3 regions of the Pseudoalteromonas sp. Xi13 genome follow, and region 3 is predicted to be linked to each of the others. Evidence: predicted binding sites of a transcription regulator. Region 3 holds the regulator's gene; each other region holds the start of a gene.
What was found. The regulator sigma-54, encoded in region 3, starts transcription at its own class of promoters, with help from an activator protein. The targets are predictions, from matches to a motif close to GTTGGCACGNNNNTNGNNT.
Positions count from the first base shown of each region.

Region 1: a site for sigma-54 is predicted at 2,089-2,107, ahead of EJ103_RS15410 (TorF family putative porin). Genes of this name have one in related genera too.
Region 2: a site for sigma-54 is predicted at 2,768-2,786, ahead of EJ103_RS14600 (BON domain-containing protein). Genes of this name have one in related genera too.

Region 1 is NZ_CP034439.1:3,411,753-3,416,366, forward strand. Features, by position in the region: gene EJ103_RS15400 (AsmA family protein) at 1-453, opposite strand, end outside; gene EJ103_RS15405 (hypothetical protein) at 765-1,928, shown strand; gene EJ103_RS15410 (TorF family putative porin) at 2,206-2,892, shown strand; gene EJ103_RS15415 (M1 family aminopeptidase) at 3,157-4,614, opposite strand, start outside.
Region 2 is NZ_CP034439.1:3,240,000-3,244,613, reverse strand. Features, by position in the region: gene EJ103_RS14620 (transporter substrate-binding domain-containing protein) at 1-53, shown strand, start outside; gene suhB (inositol-1-monophosphatase) at 107-910, opposite strand; gene EJ103_RS14610 (VOC family protein) at 1,362-1,778, shown strand; gene EJ103_RS14605 (LiaF domain-containing protein) at 1,849-2,505, opposite strand; gene EJ103_RS14600 (BON domain-containing protein) at 2,822-3,388, shown strand; gene EJ103_RS14595 (YqaE/Pmp3 family membrane protein) at 3,454-3,612, shown strand; tRNA gene EJ103_RS14590 (tRNA-Ile) at 3,882-3,958, shown strand; gene EJ103_RS14585 (hypothetical protein) at 4,164-4,614, shown strand, end outside.
Region 3 is NZ_CP034439.1:3,110,469-3,115,082, reverse strand. Features, by position in the region: gene mgtE (magnesium transporter) at 1-161, opposite strand, end outside; gene EJ103_RS14015 (HPr family phosphocarrier protein) at 421-693, opposite strand; gene rapZ (RNase adapter RapZ) at 734-1,579, opposite strand; gene EJ103_RS14005 (PTS sugar transporter subunit IIA) at 1,599-2,051, opposite strand; gene hpf (ribosome hibernation promoting factor) at 2,056-2,343, opposite strand; gene EJ103_RS13995 (RNA polymerase factor sigma-54) at 2,371-3,870, opposite strand; gene lptB (LPS export ABC transporter ATP-binding protein) at 3,940-4,614, opposite strand, start outside.

The DNA.
Region 1 (4,614 bases), 300 kb from region 3:
AAAGTTCTCTGGTAGTTTAACTGACTCGCCTGATTGAGTTTGCTCTTGCGGCTGCTCTGCTACAGCATCAAACAACTGCCAGTTAGCTTTACCGTTTTTATCAGTTTCTAATAAAATATTGGGCTCGTTAATAACAAACTTATCTAGTTTGAATTCGCCGCCAAATAACGATAACCATGGTATATGTACAGCTAATTGCTCCATACTTGCCATGTCGTCGCGTGAGCCTGTCTGCATGTTTGCAAAGTGCACATCGTTAAGCTCTAACTTTAATGCAGGAAATACACTAAGCGTTTTATCACCTTTAATAGTAAGTGTGCGCCCTGTTGTTTTTTCAACCTGCTCAGATACTTTATTAAAAATAGTATCGGTTGGGATTAAAAACGGAGCGGCAATAATTAACGCAATACAAAGTAAGAGTATTACACCAACAATTTTGAGTAAGGTCTTCATGATCATCCTTTCAAACGTGCAAATAATGTTCTTATCATAGCGAGTGTTAGCTTTAAAATCATTGTCGTTGTGACAAAAAAGCACTTTATTGTAATTTATTTAATTTGAAATGAATTTATGCTTAAAAGTAAACGTTGCGAAATTGGTGACTAAAAGGAAAGCTCATCAAGTTTAAATCTAACCAAGTATTAAACCCTACAACATTGCATCCCTTGAATTGTTAGGTATGATGCACGGCCCTGTTGCTATTGGCGTATTTGCGCTAAAATAAAGCAGCTAAAAAATGTATCTACTCGGAGACTCTACAAGGCATGAAAAAACTGCTAATTTCACCGTCAAAAATGGCGCTAGGCGAACAAGAAAGTCAAATTTACCAAAACATCTTGAAGCAAGCTTCAGAACTAAGCCTAAACCTAATGGCCGTGAAAGTAGAAAACCACCCAGAGGATTTCTTAGGCTGGTGTTATGAGCTGCTAAGTGCAAGTAAAGACCGTATAAATTACGATTTACTAGAGCCACAACAACTGCCAGTTTTAAAAAAGCTGCACGACCAGCTAACCTCAGCAATTAGCTTTTTACAGCTCAAAACACTACGTGTAGCACCTTGGCCTGTTATTAGTATGTTTGTAGAGCAACACAAAGAACTTATTGCACTGGACGAACAGCTTCGCCTTACCACGTATATGCACAGCATTCGTGAGCAAGCACTAAAAGATATGATCCCAGAGGATTTACTGGCATTTAGTGGTAAACACACTGCCACGCTCGACCCAAGCACCTATAACTTTGATGTTGAATGGTTCGCATCAACAAAAAGTGCAAAGGGTTTTCATCAAATGCTAGCCGACTTGCCTGGCGCGTTTGACGAAGCACTTGCTAACATCCCGCTTGAAGGTGATGTGAGCGAAGCTGATTACCAACAGTTTGTCGTTGCTTATTTACTTGCCTTTAACGGTAGCGATGAAAAACCAACCCTTGCCCCTGCTACACGTTTATTAGCAATGCGCCGCCCAGATGTGTTTACGCCGATTAGTAATAGCCGTCTTGATGCATTATGCGCAGCTTTAGGTATTACAAAATTAAACAATCGCGACTTTGAGCGCTACTGGCAAGATATAGTACAAAGCATTCATGCTATGTCGTGGTTTAAAATGGCTAATGGCAGCAATGAACTAGAAGAGCAACTAGTTAGTATAAAAGCGTTATTACCATGCTTTTTTTACTATGCAGATGCCAGTACGGCCGACAACTCAAATTATATTAAGCTATTAAATAAACCTAAACGCAGCACAACAAGTGCGGGAAAACCACAGCGTAGAGGTAAAGAGTCTGCCGAAATACTTGTAGACCGTGCACTTGCAGCCGATGACATTCCCGAGCATATTCGTAGCAAACGCGACTCTATTATTAGCGAAGTACAAAAAGGCCGCGGAGTAAACGAAACAATTAGTCTTATGCGCACTATATTTGGCTAAATCTACCTAACCTAACTGTATTTTTCTGGTGCAGTTAGGTTAATTTATGCACCAGCAGTGTGCGTTTTTTAATTAACCTCCTCAATCATTCCCTCTTCTAAAACTTCTCAACATATTGTTTTATAAAAGTAAAAAACCAGTTTTATAGAAATTATTTTAAGCTGGCACATACAGTGCAATTGCATTCCCAGTTAAACAATAAAACACCGCCAGTCAAAGGGTTGCCAATAAGAGAATAAAAACCTAGGCGATAAAAATCATATAACGGGAAATGGACATGCTAAAACTAAAAAAAACCATCGCAATTAGCGCAATAGCTTTATTAGGTGCTACATCTTTAACATCAACAGCCGTACATGCAGAAGTAACAGCAAACGCAGCGGCTACGTCTAACTACTTATGGCGTGGTCAAGAGCAAACTGGGGGCGATGCTGCTATTTCTGGCGGTATTGATTACGCTGACGAGTCAGGCTTTTATGTAGGTACTTGGGCATCAAATGCTTCATGGGCCGATGAAATGACTTATGAGCTTGATGTTTACGCGGGTTTTGGTGGCGATATTAACGACACATTTAGCTACGATGTAGGTTACATTTATTACGCTTACCCAGATGCAGCTTCTGAGGCAGATGCTGATTTCTCTGAAATTTACGGTAGCATCAGCTCAGAAGGTTTCACCTTTGGCGCTGCAATCCTTGCCACTTCAGCGGCAGATGGAGATGGCACCGACTTTGGCGATTCATTATACCTAAATGCCGATTACAGCTTTGCTGTTGGCAGCAATGGTACTGAGGTTGCGCTGCACTTAGGTCACTACTCTGGCGACTTTATAGGTGATGATAATATTATTGATTACGGTATCTCTGTATCAAAAGATGGTTTTACTTTTGGCGTATCTGACACCGACATGGATGAGTCAGATGTTAAAGTTTACGTAGGCTACGCTGTAGACTTTACGCTTTAAAACAAAATGTGTTACTTGCTGCAACACTAAGGGCCTTTTGGCCCTTTTCTCGTTTAGGGCACCTAAATACTCACAGCGCCTTTTAATTTTAGCGACTAAAGCACCTTACTATAAAACCCACTTCAGTTAACCGCCGAGCTCCTCGCTGCTATTACCTCTTTTTACCAATATGCTAATTCGCTTTATTAAGCTTTATTGCGCATTGGTATTAGCAATTCGCCAAAACAAAAAAGGCCGCATTAAATGCGGCCTTTCAGCTAATCGTTAAAACTTAGCTAGGTTATTTTTACTGTCTTTATCTACAAGCTTAATGTATGGGTCTACCCCTGCGTACACTGGCTTTTCTTTTACTTTTAGCTCAATAGCATTAGTACCAGAGACTATTTGATGCTTTTGCGAGTAAATCACAAAGTCTTCAGCGAGTAGGTTTTCAGGATCATCGCTAAATAATGCAATATCAATTAGCTCATCGAGCGGCTGCTCGGTTTCTTCACCTTGTCCATCGGCATGCTGCTTAGTTGCTTCAACGCTCAGTGTTACTGTATAAAAACCTTCGCTATCAACATCATCTGTAACCGTCACTGCTTTCATTTCAAGCTCATAAAGCGTTATATATTTAAACTGATCATCAATAAAACGTTGTTCAGCTTGTGTTGTATCTCGCTTTAAATAGCTAAGTAAATCAAGTGTGGTTGGGTATGGCGTTGATTGGTATTTAAACTCATTCAAAAACGCTTTAAGTGCGGCATTTAAGCGCTCTTCACCTAATCGGTCATACAAAGCCATCATCGTAACTGAGCCTTTATTGTAATGAAGATATTGTTGAGACTGCGTTTTATACAGCGGCATTTCTTCAAAGGCTTCGCCTGTGCGGCCCATTAAGTATTTATCTAACTCGTACTTTAAGAATTTACGAAGCTTCTCGGCGCCAAAGCGTTTTTTTAGCACCATAAGCGCACTGTATTGGGAGAGCGATTCAGAAATAACGGCGCTGCCTTCTACATTAGCCCCAGATACTTGATGCCCCCACCATTGGTGTGCAACTTCATGTGCGGTTACATAGTAAGGTAGGTCAACTTTACTCTCATCTCTTAAGTCTGTAATAAAGCCAATACTTTCTGAGTAAGGTACCGTATTGGCAAAACTTTGCGCAAACGAGCGATACTTAGGAAATTCAATAATACGTAACTGCTTATGCTGATATGGCCCAAAGGCTTGCGTGTAGTAATCTATTGAGTCTTGTACTGACTCAATCATACGGTCAACATTCCATGCATGATCTTTGTGGTAGTACACCTCAATATTTACACCGCTGTGCTCAACCTTTTTGCTTTCAAGCTCTGCCGAAAGCACAGAATAAAAGTTTATAATAGGGGAATCCATTTCATAAACAAAAGTACGTCGTCCGTCTTTTACACTTTCACTTTTTAAGTAACCAGGTGTAATAGCAAATTGTGACTCATCGGTGGTTACTGTTGCCTTGTAGTTTATAAAGCCATTAGCAGGCCCAAACTCATTTTGCGTATAATAGCGGCTGTCTTCTAGTTTATGTGCACGTTCAAGCTCGGGTAAATCGTGCTTACGGCGCTCATACTTATCCGCAATTTGAAAATACTTTTGATAACCAAAATTTGGTAATAATTCTCTATTATTTACAAATGTACCGTTATGCACGAGTTGAGTATCAGATCCTCTATCAACAAAACCGTCGTGTTCACGAGA
Region 2 (4,614 bases), 130 kb from region 3:
CTTTTACAAAAGGTTACACCACGGAGCTAAAGCTCGATAACCCTTACTTTTAAAACAAAAAAGGAGCCATAGGCTCCTTTTTTATAATAGGGTTACATGCACTTTATTAGCGAAGTAACGCTTCAGGTAATACTGGGCGAATTTCACGGATAATTGCTTGAGTAAGCTTAGGTGCACCACAAATAATGTTACCGCTATTGTTGTAGTTAACGCCACCTGCAAAATCAACAACCATGCCGCCAGCTTCTTTTACAAGTAACTCGCCTGCTGCTGTGTCCCACGGTTTTAAACCAATTTCAAAAAAGCCATCAACACGGCCCGCAGCTACATATGCCATATCTAGTGCTGCAGAACCTGCACGACGAATATCAGCAGTTTGTGTAAACAATGCTTTAAACGCGTCTGTGTATGCATCTAAGTGGTGTTTTTGTTTGAAAGGGAAGCCTGTTGCTAAGATTGAACCAGCTAATTCTACGGTTTTAGTAACGCGTAAACGCTTGCTGTTTAGCTGTGCGCCTTGACCACGAGATGCAGTGAAAAGCTCGCCACGAATTGGATCGTAAATTACAGCTTGGTCTAAACGACCTTTTACTTTAAGTGCGATAGAAACCGCGAAATGAGGGATACCCTTGATAAAGTTAGTTGTGCCATCAAGCGGGTCAACAATCCATTGGTAATCTGCATCTTTGCCTTTGTGCTCACCTAGTTCTTCACCAACAATGCAGTGATCAGGGTAAGATTTTAAAATTGTATCACGAATTACGGCTTCGGCTTCTTTATCAATGTTAGTCACTAAGTCGTTAGTGCCTTTTTGTTGAATTTCAACTTTTGATAAATCTTCACTTGCGCGAAGTAAAATTTTGCCTGCGTTGCGCGCAGCGCGAACCGCAATGTTTAACATTGGATGCATGGTATTACCTTTGGGTTGTAAAAGAACGTTTATATATTTAAGCCGGCGTATTTTAGCGACTTTTGCCATAAAGTAAACAATAAACCCTAAATACTTTTGTGCGTTTTTTGTACGGCCTTGAAATGCATGTAAATTTATTCGTATCTAAGACGTGTTGGCGTGTATGGATTGAAATTTGTTCAACCAAAGGGCGACTTAATCACAGCGCGAAGTGCGAAGCCTTGGGAGTTCAATAACTTCCATGAAGCAAAGCTTCCGCGTCCTGCTCACGCCCCTTACCTACATCCATGTAGGCAAAGCTTCCGCGTCCTGCTAGCAAACATACTGTCGTAAAAATTAATCTTACAAGGGCAATACACGCCAATAATACTAAAAAGTAAAAAAAGTGCTTTACCTAAAGTTAGCTTGAGGTTTTATCTTGTGTTTAAGCAATCAACTAGGGTAAATAATAATGAAATTAGAACACGTACATTTAGTAGTAAACGATATAAATGCCATGCTTAAATTTTACCAAGCAGCCTTTCCTTATTGGTCAATTAGAAGTGAAGGGCATAACACTTGGTATGGTAAACCTAAGCGCTGGGTACATTTTGGCGACGATAATCACTACATTGCTATAAGCGATAATGGCGAGCATAAAAACAGAGATTTGGCAGGGCATCAAGTCGGGCTGGCTCACTTTGCCTACGTTACAAACAACCTAGACGCTGTTATACAGCGCTTAAAACACGCCGGATTTAGCATTGATAAAGAGGGTGCAGAAAACCCATTTAGAAAAAACGTATATTACCTAGACCCAGCAGGGTTCGAGGTTGAGTTTGTGCAGTATATGAGTGACATTCCAAGCGAGCGTAATAACGACTTATAAAATAGGCAGTAACTAACGGTGTAGAAAAGCGCATAATATGGCTTTTCTACCCATTGTGTTTTTACCCGTATTATTTATTACTCACCCCAAGCTGGGCCTTTAAATCATTAGCAAAACTCACAAACTTTTCTTTAATGGTGCGTTTAACTTTTACCTCCACCGAGCCTAAAACTGTTTTACCTTCGAGGTTAATTGTGGGGCCTTGGCGCTTATTAAGCGACACCGTTTTGTTTTCAAAACTACCTAATATACAAAACATTTTAGAAACTACATTGACGTGCTCTGGTACGTAAATTTCTTCGCTGCCAAAAATACAATTTACATGCACGGTAACATGTTGGTGGGCAAAAATGGCATCAGTAAAATCTAAAACAATCGACCCCATATAGTTTTGAATATAAATATCTTTAGGCACCACCCATTGGCCGCTACGCTCGCTTGAGCCTAAAATGCTTCGCAGTGTTAAGTTTTCTTCATCCGTTTGTTGGGCGCTGTAGTTAGGGGCAAATTGCGTTTGCTTTTGAGCACTGTACTGGGTATCTGTTGTAAGGGTTAAATCCTCTACTAAATTAAGTAACGCGATATTATCGGTTGCTTCCATTGCACTGTCTAAGCGCCTTTCAAAGGCTTCAGCTGAAATAACACCATGGCTGTAGTTATAAATAAGTTGGTCTATCACTTGTTCGCGAACTTGATCTATTGGGCGGTCTTCTATTTTTACAGACATGGGAATAATCCTTTTTATATGAGTTACCACAGTACATAGCAAGTGGTGTACCAAAAATTAACTATTTATATATCAATGGTTTATTGTTTTAATAACTCCGCTTAATTTATATATTAACGATAGATTAACCAAAACAGCAATATAATCGTTATTTTCACCACTTAAGAAAGTTTTACCTAATAGCCTGTAAATGTTTACTCGGAGGTATTTTTATTTATACCCAATAAAATAGCTAACTTCATGAATTTAAAGTGTTAATAAAGTTGGCCTAAAGCTCGCATATATAAAAGTGTCTTTAATCAAAAGGAGAAAGATTATGAAAACATTCAACAAATCTATGATTGCGGCTTTAGTTCTAGGTACTACAGCTATGGGTGCTCAAGCGGGCACTTGGGAAAATGAAAGTAAAGATGCTTGGATTGATGGTAAGGCAGAAACAGTGCTTCTTATGAACACTAATCTAAACAACTTTGACATTAACACTGATGTAAAAAATGGCAAGGTAGTACTTACAGGTAAAGTAGACAGCGACCTTGATAAAGAGCTAGCTGAAGAACTTGTAATTAGCCTAGATGGCGTATCTGATGTAGAAAACAACCTAACTGTTGTGAAAAACATGGATATGGACGACAAAGATCGTGACACTATGGATGATGACGATAACGACTTAACTGACGCTAAAATCACCACAGTAATTACTACACGTTTCTTATTTGACTCAGAAGTTGACGGTACAGATATCGACGTTGATACCGACAACGGTATAGTAAAACTTAAAGGTTCTGTTGAAACAGAAGCTGAAAAGCAGTTAGCAGTAAAAATTGCTAAAAATGCTGAAGATGTTCGTGACGTAGTAGATGAACTAACTATTGTTGCTGAATAATACACTATACTAAAAAGCCCAGCTTAGCTGGGCTTTTTGCTTGTCATTTTTAAAGGAGCTATATCATGGATATCATTCGTATAATATTGTCGATTTTATTACCGCCACTGGGTGTATTTTTACAAGTTGGTTTAGGTATGCACTTTTGGCTAAATATTTTACTAACTTTACTGGGTTACTTCCCTGGTTTAATTCACGCTATCTACATTATTGCTAAAAAATAATGTGTGGTGTGTTCAATGTGAGCCGGCCACTTTTTTATAGTTATTAAAATTGTAAAAAAGCGGCTTACATACTTCTGCGTTTATTTTTCTGTTATTTCCTGCCTATTCGCATGCAAAAAGATTACTATTTAAGCAGTCAGCTTACTGATTGTTAAAATAAAGGTTTTTGCTAGTGACAAGCCTTAAAAAACTTTTTATACTGCAACCCGCTTTAGTCGCTCAGTGGCTAAACGCTTCAAAAATTAACTACCTCGTAGTTATACAAAGTTGGCCCCTTAGCTCAGTTGGTTAGAGCACACGACTCATAATCGTTAGGTCCCCAGTTCGAGTCTGGGAGGGGCCACCACTTTTCAAAGCTTTCCAATTAAATATCTACTAACCTAAATTACTCTGTGCTACCTCTGTGCTACCTCTGTGCTACTTTTCACTATAGAAGATGGATTGTTTATCATGAATCTTAAGTTTTATTTCATGTTGATAATTTTTACATAAGATGTGTTATAAGTTTTAAGCTAGAAATGAACAATTAATTTTTAAATGGATGGACAGGTATGGATACTATTTTAATCAAAGACATATTAATGTTTACAGTTGCGCTGTATGGAGCAACCCTTGCAACTTTTACTTACAGGCGGGGTAAGCCTAAATTTGAAATTGACTATAGTGTTGTTTTAATGGCTTTAGCTGATGGGCCTGCCGATGCGTTAAAGCTTACTATTTTAAATACGGGACAGACCAGTTGTTTTGTGAAGGGGTTTGGTGTAGTTGGTGAAGATGGAAAATTTTTAGATTTGGAACTGATTTCTCAAGTGAATCGGAGGCTACAAGCTGATTTTAAAGGCAATACGCTGAGTGGCTTTACAGCCACAAACCAAAAATTTAATCTCTTGCACGAAGATAGAGAGGTAAAGCCTAATTCTACATCAGTTGCTTTTCTCAGTTTGAAGGGGCAAAAGGAACTTCTTGATAGTAATAAATCTAAAAAACTATTTATTTTCTTTG
Region 3 (4,614 bases):
CGTCTAATTTTATGCGGAGAGGATTCAAGCAGCAGTGCTGTATCACAAGGTGCTGTTTTTGCTAGCATGCGTCTTACTTGAACAAATTGCCCACTATTAAGTGATTTAGTCACTTGTTTTAATTGCTGTAGTGGATAGTCTTGTTCAAACGCTTCTGGCATTGGCATCCTAAATATTTTTGTGTAATGGAAAGGTGTTTAGTAAGTGGTGTTGCCCACTGTCATTTTCTTTATTTTTTGTGCTAAACCCAATGCTGGGACTAAATTAGTGTTTAAAATTAAGTAACCAAATTTAGCAGGGGCATGGCTTTATTACTCTAAATTAAAGCACTAAATTAGGCGAGTCGGAATACCCTAACTTACTAAATCTTTATAGTCTGGCCTGATAAGTCTTTAACTTATAAGGCTATGGTGCTTTAAATTATTCTTGTTCGTTAAATCGTTGTGCAATTAATTGCCCAACCGCATGCAAAGCTTGCTCTGAATCAGGGCCTTCACAGACTACTTTAACTTCTTTACCTTTACTGCTTTCAAGTAGCATTAAAGCTAATACGCTGTCGCCTGCGGCTTCTTTATCATCTTGGTGTAAGGTGATTTTAGCATCAAACTGCACAGCTAATTGCGCAAGGACCGTTGCCGCTCTGGCGTGTAAGCCTAATTTATTTTTTATTAAAAATGTGTCTTCACAGCGCATAAATTACTATACCTAAACTGAACAGGTTATTATTTTAAGGTTACTTTTCTTGCTCACGATGACGAATTTTGACATTCGGATGCGTCATAGCAAAGCTCTCACCAATGGCTTGCGCTAAATAAACCGAGCGGTGTTGACCACCAGTGCAGCCTATTGCAATAGTGAGGTAACTACGGTTATTACGCTCTAAGTGTGGCAACCAAGTTTGTACAAAGGTTTGAATTTGCCAAGTGAATTTTTGCACTATGCTGTGATTTGCCAAAAAATCTTTTACTGGTTGATCAAGACCCGTAAGCGGTTTAAGTTCAGGCTCCCAGTGGGGGTTTGGCAAAAAGCGAGCATCAAAAACATAATCAGCTTCTTTAGGTATGCCGTGTTTAAAGCCAAACGATTCAAACGTTACAATAAGTTGCTTATCTTTTTTACCCAGTATTTTTTCGCGAATTGACTCTGCTAATTGGTGCACACTTAAATCGGTGGTATCAAGCATAAAGTCAGCGCGCGTTACGAGTACATCAAGCAGTTCTTTTTCTTTTTTTATTGCTAAATCAAGCGGCAGTGAATCGATGGATAAAGGGTGTAATCTGCGTGTTTCTGAAAAACGTTTGATCAGTGTTTGATCATCACTATCTAAATAAAACAGTGTGGGTTTAGCAAAGTCAGGAAGGTACTCGAGAATATCGTTAAATTCGTCTTGTTCTTTGGGGATATTACGAACATCTATGCTAACGGCTATTTTGTCATAGTTATCTGAAACACTTCGCACTAAAGAGGGCAGTAGGTTGACCGGAATATTATCTACGCAATAATAGCCTAAATCTTCAACCACGCGTAAAGCAACCGACTTACCTGAACCAGAACGGCCGCTTATGATAATTAACTCCATTTATAGCCCTTAGTATTTACTACGATTGATCAACAATTACTTGATACAGCTCTGCATCGGTTTTAGCACTACGCAGCTGTTTACAAAATTCTTTGTTGCTCAGTTTATCAGCTATGGTTGCCAGAGTCTTTAGGTGCTGTTGGTTATCGCCATCTGGTACGATGAGTGCAACAAAAATATCAACAGGGCAGTTATCAATAGCATCAAAGTTAACAGGGGTGTCGCTAACAAGTACTAAAGCCAGCGGTTCTTCTACGCCACCCATTCTGCCATGAGGAATGGCGATACCCCGGCCAATACCAGTACTGCCTAGCTTTTCTCTGCTTGCCAGCGCATTAAGAATATCTTGTTGTGGTAAGTAGGGGAGCTTTTCATGAGCAAGCTCACTGATAAACTCTAAAATTCTTTTTTTACTACTAAAAAGGACCGCAGCTTTGCTGCAGTCCTGGCATACTAATGTACTTAATTTCATAATATTAGTGTCTAGCAAGCTTCTCTTTATGTTTTATGACTTGACGATCGAGCTTGTCAATCAACGAGTCTATAGCGGCATACATATCTTGGTGCTCTGTTGAGGCAAATAAATCTGCGCCACTTACATGAATAGTCGCTTCTGCTTTTTGGTTGAGTTTTTCTACATCGAGAATGACATGCACATTGCTAATATGATCTGAGTGCCTTTCTAGCTTTGCAAATTTATTATTTACATAGTCTCTAAGTGAATCAGTTACTTCTACGTGACGACCAGTTAGGTTTAGTTGCATAAGCATTTCCTCTTTGTTTTTAACGTCTTATATCAAACTCTTTCTCTGATTTGACGGTGGAATAGCTAGCGATTCACGGTATTTTGCTATTGTGCGTCTAGCTACTTTAATTCCTTGCTCTGCCAATATATCCGCAATTTTACTATCACTCAATGGTTTAGCTGAGTTTTCCGCGGCAATTAGCTTTTTAATTAGGGCACGTATTGCGGTTGATGAACACTCGCCGCCGTTTTCAGTGCTTACGTGGCTTGAGAAAAAATACTTAAGCTCAAAAATACCACGTGGCGTATGCATATATTTTTGCGTAGTAACACGCGAAATTGTCGACTCATGCATTTCTACCATCTCAGCAACATCGTTTAAAACCATTGGCTTCATGGCTTCGGGGCCATGTTCAAAAAATGCCTGTTGCTGTTTTACAATACAGTTAGTTACCTTAAGCAGCGTGTCGTTTCTGCTTTCAAGGCTTTTTATAAACCATTTAGCTTCTTGTAAGTGAGAGCGAATAAATTGGCTATCACCACTTGATTTTACGGTACGTGACATAGCCGCGTACTGACTATTTACGCGTATTTTTGGCATGCTATCTGGGTTTAGCTCTACCACCCAGCGGCCTTTTATTTTTTTAACCGACACATCCGGTATTACATACTCAGACTCTTCCCTTACTATTGTATCTGCAGGTTTTGGGTTGAGGGTATGTATTAGGGTCATGACCTCTTTAAGCTCGTCTTCTTTAAGCTTAGTCTTTTTCATTAATGTACGATAGTCGCGTGCCGCTAATAGATCAATGTGATCGGTTAAGATCATTTTAGTTTGTTCTATAAAAGGGGTGTCTTTATCAAACTGGTTTAGCTGAATACACAAGCACTCTTGTAAACTGCGCGCGGCTATACCTACAGGGTCAAATAACTGAATACGCTTTAAAACGGCTTCTATTTCGTCAAGTTCAACTTCAACTTCGTCATCGTTTTCTTGGTTAAAGCTTTCTAAAATTTCTTCGCAACTTAGCGTTAAAATACCCGAGTCATCTACAGCTTCTACAATGGCAATAGCAATGGCTTCGTCAGTTGGGCTAAAAGGAGTAAGCTGAAGCTGCCACATTAAATACTCATGTAGCGTTTCAGTAGAGGCACCTTGATAAATAGACTCATCTTCTGGCATTGGGCCTGAGGATGCAGCAGGGGCTGCGCTCATGTACTCATCCCAAGTTACATCCATTGCCATATCATCGCTAACGGTGTCTTTATTTAAAGCTTCGCCACTGTCTTGCTCGTACTCGCTGGTTGTATCGTCAGCCGATGCGCTTACGGTTATATCATCCGTATCTGCTTTTTGTTCATTTTTCCCAGCCGACTCTTCCGTGTAATCTTGCTCTTCTACTTCTAATAGCGGGTTGCTATCAAGTGCTTCTTGTATTTCTTGCTGGAGATCCAATGTACTGAGCTGCAGCAAGCGAATCGCTTGTTGCAATTGTGGAGTCATTGTAAGTTGCTGGCCCATGCGCAGCTGTAATGATTGCCTCATGTATCTCTAACAATCCTTTTATGTTGTTATAATTAATATTAGCAGATGCTTGTAGGTGTGGCTTAAATGTTACAGCCTAAATTGCTCGCCTAAATAAACATCGCGTACAGTTTTGTCATTTAATACGTGTTCTGGGGTGCCAGATGCAATTAGCTCCCCATGAGAAACAATGTAGGCTTTTTCACAAACATCAAGAGTTTCTCTTACATTGTGATCGGTAATTAATACGCCAATGCCACGGTTTTTAAGATGTTCTATTATTTTCTTTATATCTAACACTGAAATCGGATCAACACCAGCAAAAGGCTCATCCAATAAAATAAATTTAGGGTTCGCTGCCAGTGCTCTGGCAATTTCTACACGGCGGCGTTCACCACCAGAAAGCGCCATACCTTGGCTATCGCGAATATGCTGAATACTAAATTCATCAAGTAAGTTGTTAAGCGTTTCTTCTCGCGCGGCTTTATTGAGCTCTTTACGCGTTTCTAAAATCGCCATTAAGTTTTGATAAACTGTCAGCTTTCTAAATATTGATGACTCTTGCGGCAAATAGCCAATGCCTAAGCGGGCGCGGCTGTGCATAGGTAATAACGTAATGTCGTTATCATCAATAGAAATTTTGCCTTTGTCGCTAGGTACTAACCCTACAATCATATAAAAGGTGGTGGTTTTACCTGCGCCATTAGGGCCCAATAAGCCAACAATGCTGCCGGCTTCTACCTCAAGGCCTACATTTTTTACAAC